Regions from separate parts of the Janthinobacterium sp. SUN100 genome, predicted to be linked through region 1. Evidence: riboswitches for the same ligand, from Rfam matches in the RefSeq annotation. Region 1 holds a riboswitch; the other holds the start of a gene.
What was found. Region 1 has a riboswitch for thiamine pyrophosphate ahead of thiC (phosphomethylpyrimidine synthase ThiC). Riboswitches for the same ligand answer to the same signal wherever they lie in the genome.

Region 1 (2,900 bases):
CCAGCGGATGGCCCAGGTCATCTTTTCCACTTCCTCGCCGATGGAGGACGTCACGGCGGAATTGCCGATATTCGCATTGATTTTCACCAGGAAATTGCGGCCGATAATCATCGGTTCGACTTCCGGGTGATTGATATTGGCGGGGATGATGGCGCGGCCGCGGGCGATTTCCTCGCGCACGAATTCCGGCGTGATTTCGACCGGGATGCTGGCGCCGAAGGACTGGCCCGGATGCTGGCGGCCCATCAGGTCGGCCAGGCGCTCGCCCATGGGGCCAGAGGCCTTGAGCTCGCGCAAATACTCCTGGCGGCGCATGTTTTCGCGGATGGCGACGAATTCCATTTCCGGCGTGATGATGCCCTGACGCGCATAGTGCATTTGCGTCACGTTCTTGCCGGCGATGGCGCGGCGCGGCTTGCGGTGCAGGTTGAAACGCAGCTCGGCCAGCTTGGGGTCCGCCAGGCGGGCGATGCCGTAATCGGAGGTGGGACCGGGCAATTCCTCCGTGTCGGCACGCTCCATGATCCACGGCAGGCGCGGCGTATCGAGGCCGGAGCGGATATCGATATTCACGTCCGGGTCCGTGTACGGGCCGGACGTGTCGTAGACGTAGATCGGCGGATTCTTTTCGCCGCCGAACGACGCTTCCGTGTCGGACTGGCTGATCTCGCGCATGGGCACGCGGATGTCGGGGCGGCTGCCTTGCACGTAGATCTTGCGCGAATTGGGCAGCGGCGCGATGGCGGCTTCGTCGACCGTGGCGGTGGCGGAGAGGAATTTCGGGTTGGCGTTCATTTTGGCTCCTTGGCTAGACTATTTTTAAGCCTGGAGCCAGCTAAGGAGGTTCGGAATTGCGCACGCGGAAAGGCGGGGTGCAGTCATCCTAAAGCTTCCCTTCGCTGGCATTATCCAGATCAGGTTCGGAGGGTATTTCTCACCCGCGCTTGCACCGTGTTTCCACAGCGAAAGGCAGGACCCCTAGCGTTTGCCGCCTTGCGGCAGCGAGCCAATTATACGCGGTTCGCGCCGCGTGGCCAGATGATTTCTTGCAGGTGTCGTCTTTGCGCATCTGCTGCATTGCAACAGACGCCAGCGCGCTTATTTCTTCTTGCCCCAGCGCCAGCTGGTCGGTTCGCCCTTCAGCTGGCAGATGAAAATGAGCACGGCAACGATGGCCACTTCATAGACGATGTAGCCGACCAGCATGGTTTGCGGGGGGAACAGGAAGGCGCCGCAGGCGAACAGCGCCAGCGCGGCCAGGAACACCAGCCAGCCTTGCCAGGTGATGGGCAAGCCCCAGCCCCAGCCATAGGTCTTGGCGGGGAACCAGTAGGAGGGAGATTTGTCGGTCATGATTTTTCCTGGTCTGTATCGATGGCGCCCAGTATAAATCAGGCACTGCGATGGCGCTCCGTGACATCGAGGCCGATGCCGCGGTAGCCGATGAAACGGCTGCCCGTGTCGAACATCGGTTCGCCGCTCACCTGCAGGTATTGCGTGCTGCCGTCGAGGTTGGCGCGGCTGTAGATAAAGTCGAGAAACGGTTCCCTTGCGGCAATCTTGGCGTCGAGCGAGGCGCGTTCGGCCGCGTTCCAACGCTGCGGCTCTTCCTCGCTGCCGATACCCAGCATTTCAGCCACGGGGCCGGAAAAGCGCGTCAAGTTGCCCTGCGCATCCTGTTCCCAGTACCAGTCGGACGACAGTTCCGTGAAGCGCTGGAAGCGCGCTTCGCTTTCGCGCAACTCCGCCGTGCGCACTTCCACCATCTGTTCCAGCGACTTGTTGTATTCGGCCAGCTTCTGGTACAGCAATCGCACTTCCAGCATGTTGTGGATGCGCGTCTTGACTTCCACCAGGTCGAAGGGCTTGCTGACGAAATCCTTGGCGCCCGCCTGCAGCGCGCGCAGCTTGTGGCCCGGCTGGGCCGTGATGACCAGCACGGGCAGATAGCTGCCCGCCTCGAGGTCGCGCAAGCCTTCCATGACTTCAAAACCATCCATTTCCGGCATCTGCAAGTCGAGCAGGATCAGGTCGTAGCGGTGCTGCTGGTGCAGCGCGCGCACGGCTTGCGGGTCCATGGTGGAGGTGATGCGCGTATAGCCGGCATTGCGCAGCACCTGTTCCAGCAGCATGACGTTGGCCTCCTGGTCATCGACGATGAGGATGCTGGCGTTCAGGATCTCGGTGGCTTGAAGCATAGCGGTATTCCTAAAAATAAATGCTGAATTAGCGTACTGCATGAGTGTCGTCGGCCAGGCCGTGCGCGGCCGCATGGTGCAGGGCCACGTCGAGCGCATCCATGAATTCGACGACCTTGATCGGCTTGGTCAGGTAACGGAAGAAGCCCGCTTCCAGGCCTTTTTCGATGTCGCGCGGCACGGCGTTGGCCGACAGGGCCATCACGGGAATGTGTTTCGTGAGCGGATCGTCGTGCAGGATATGCAGGGCGCCATAGCCGCTGATGCCGGGCAGGTTGATATCCATCAAGATCACGTCCGGCTGATACGTGCGCGCCAGGTCGATGCCCAGGTGCGCATCGATGGCCGTCAGCAGCTTCAAGTCGCTGCGGCGGGCGATCAATTGCTCCACCAGCGCCAGGTTGGCGGGATTGTCTTCCACGTACAGCAAGGTGCGCTGGCTTTCCTGCGCCTCCTGCGCCTGCGGCAGCGCATCGCCGTCGCCCAGCATCAGTGCCGGCGCGCTGCTGGCGGCCAGCTCGAACCAGAAGGTGGCACCCACGCCGACCGTGCTGTCGACGCCGATGGTGCCGCCCATCAATTCAATCAGCTGCTTGGTGACGACGAGGCCGATGCCCGTGCCCTCTTCCGTGCTGTTTTCCTGTCCCAGGCGGTTGAAGGGCTGGAACAGCTGCGCCACCTGCCCCGCATCGAGGCCGGCGC
Region 2 (2,900 bases), on a different contig from region 1:
AAAGCGAGCGCATCGATTTCCTGCTGGCCGTCGGCGGCGGTTCCGTGGTCGATGGCACCAAGTTCATCGCCGCGGCCGCCCTGCACGAAGGCGTGGCGTGGGACATCCTGGCCAAAGGCGGCAAGATCGTCGAAGCCGCCCTGCCCTTCGGCACCGTGTTGACCTTGCCGGCCACGGGCTCCGAAATGAATGGCTCGGCCGTGATCACGCGCAAGGCCACGCAGGAAAAGCGCTCGTTCATGAGCCGCAAGGTCTATCCTAAATTCTCCGTGCTGGACCCGTCGAAGACGTTCACCTTGCCGCTGCGCCAGGTGGGCAATGGCGTCGTCGATGCGTTCGCGCATGTGATGGAACAGTATTTGACCTACCCTGTGAACGCGTCCGTGCAAGACCGCTTCGCCGAAGGCATTTTATTGACCCTGATCGAAGAAGGCCCGAAAGCCCTGTCGCACCCGGACGACTACGACGTGCGCGCCAACGTGATGTGGAGCGCCACCCTGGCCTTGAACGGCCTGATCGGCGTGGGCGTGCCGCAGGACTGGTCCACGCACGCCATCGGCCACGAATTGACGGCCTTGTACGAGCTCGACCATGCGCAAACCCTGGCCATCATCCTGCCCAGCATGTTGCGCGTGCGCAAACAAGCCAAGCGCGCCAAGCTGCTGCAATACGCGGCCCGCGTGTGGGGCCTGGACGGCGGCGACGAGGACGGCCGCATCGAGGCCGCCATCGCGCGCACGGAATTCTTCTTCCGCCACATGGGCGTCAAGACGCGCCTGGCCGACTACGGCCTGAATCACGCCAGCGTGGACGCCGTCGTGTCCGCCCTGGAAGCGCACGGCATGACGGCCCTGGGCGAACAGCGCGAAGTGACGCCCGCCGTCAGCCGCAAGGTGCTCGAGCTCAGTCTGTAGCTCAGTTTACAAATTCCAGCCACACTGTTGTAAAACGGTCAGCCGGGTGGGACAGCTGGCCGTGGTTCATGCTAAGCTGTCATTTCGCTAGGGGTCCTGGAGCAGTCATCCGGGTGAGAGATACCCTTCGTACCTGATCTGGATAATGCCAGCGAAGGAAAGCGCAAAGTACCTCCCTCCTTTGATAGCTCCTGCGTTGGCGCCAGCCGAACAAGCAGCCTGCCGTGCTCTTTCCCAGAGCCGGCTTGAACCACGAGCAATCTATGTCCACACCGAATTTATCCGTTTCTGTTCTGACCCTGGCCATCCTGCACGCGTTTGCCGCGCCCGCCCTGGCTTCCGACGCAGCCGACCCGCAGGCGCAAAGCATGGCCGAAGTCGTCGTCACGGCCAGCAAGGCGCCGGCCGCCAAGCGCGCCTCCGTGGGCGGCTTCAGTGACGCGCCGCTGTTGCAGACGCCGGCATCCGTCACCGTCATTTCGCAAAAAGACATGCAGGACTTGCAGATCCGCAATCTCAGCGATGCCGTCAAGCTCGACACCAGCATCAACGACGCCTACAACGCCGTCGGCTATGCGGAACAGTTTTCCATCCGCGGCTTCAAGCTCGACAACAATTCCAGCTACCGCAAGGATGGCGTGGCCATTCCTGGCGACACGCAAATCCCGCTGGAAAACAAGGAACGCATCGAAGTGCTGAAGGGCCTGGCCGGCTTGCAGGCAGGCGTGGCCGCGCCGGGCGGCGTGATCGACTTCATCGTCAAGCGCCCCACCGCCGCCCCGCTGCGCACGGTCACCGTGGAAACGCGCGAGCGCGGCACGCTGTATGGCGCCGTCGACCTGGGCGGCCGCCTGGAAGACACGCGCTTCGGCTACCGGATCAACGTGGCGGCAGAGCGCCTGCGCTCCTACATCAAGGGCGCGGACGGCAACCGCAAGTTCATTTCCGGCGCCTTCGACTGGCAGATTTCCCCGCAAGCCCTGCTGCAAATCGATGCCGACTACCAGGACAAGGCACAAGTGACGGCGCCCGGCTTCCAGTTGCTGAGCAATGGCAGCCTGCCCGCCAACGTCAGCGCCGACGCCATGCTCAACAAGCAACCGTGGACGCACCCCGTGGAAACCGTCACCAGCAATCTCGGCCTGCGCTTCCAGTACGCGTTCAATGACGACTGGCATGCCACCCTGTCGGCCAACCAGCACTCGTTCAAGCGCGACGACTACACGGCCTATCCGTATGGCTGCAGCCCGGAAGGCTGGATGCCTGTATTCTGCAGCAATGGCGACTTCTCCGTGTGGGACTTCCGCAGCCTGGGCGAGACGAAAAAACCGCTGAGCGCGCAAGCCATGATCCAGGGCAAGTTCGCCACCGGTTCCCTGCGCCATGAATTCACGGCCGGCGTATCGACCTTCCGCCGCAAGGACCGCGCCGGCCTGTACGTGTATAAGGAAGTGGGCATCAGCAATATCTACCGCCCTGTCATCGTTGCACCATCGCCGGCTTCGACTGGCCCCGTGCGCCTGGTGCGCGACGATAAGGAAAACGCCGTCTTCGTGCAGGACATCGTCAGCCTGGCGCCGAACTGGAAGCTGCATGGCGGCTTGCGCCACATCAATGTCGATGGCTACCAGTACGTACTGAAGGCCGACACGGAAATCCGCGCCAAGCACGACTTCCTGCTGCCCAACGTGGCGCTCGTCTACACCCCGCTCGACAATCTCTCCGTGTATGCGGCCTACTCGCAGGGCATGGAACATGGCGGCACAGCCAGCATCTATGAGAAAAACGCCAATGTGGAGCTGACGCCCAGCCGCTCGAAGCAGGTCGAACTGGGCGTGAAGATGGATGTGACGCCGGACCTCATGCTGGCGGCCAGCCTGTTCCAGATTCGCAAAGGTCTCGAATATGTGAACGCCGAGAATTATTTCGTCCGCAATGGCCAGGCCCAGCACCGGGGGCTGGAATTGTCGGCCCAGGGCAAGGCAT

Region 2: another riboswitch for thiamine pyrophosphate. It lies ahead of O0881_RS07585 (TonB-dependent siderophore receptor); the one in region 1 lies ahead of thiC (phosphomethylpyrimidine synthase ThiC).

What each region holds. Positions count from the first base shown of each region.
Region 1 is NZ_JAPUBU010000006.1:109,191-112,090, reverse strand. Features, by position in the region: gene thiC (phosphomethylpyrimidine synthase ThiC) at 1-795, opposite strand, end outside; TPP riboswitch at 875-990, opposite strand; gene O0881_RS26110 (hypothetical protein) at 1,099-1,353, opposite strand; gene O0881_RS26105 (response regulator) at 1,392-2,198, opposite strand; gene O0881_RS26100 (ATP-binding protein) at 2,227-2,900, opposite strand, start outside.
Region 2 is NZ_JAPUBU010000001.1:1,722,394-1,725,293, forward strand. Features, by position in the region: gene O0881_RS07580 (iron-containing alcohol dehydrogenase) at 1-914, shown strand, start outside; TPP riboswitch at 994-1,091, shown strand; gene O0881_RS07585 (TonB-dependent siderophore receptor) at 1,178-2,900, shown strand, end outside.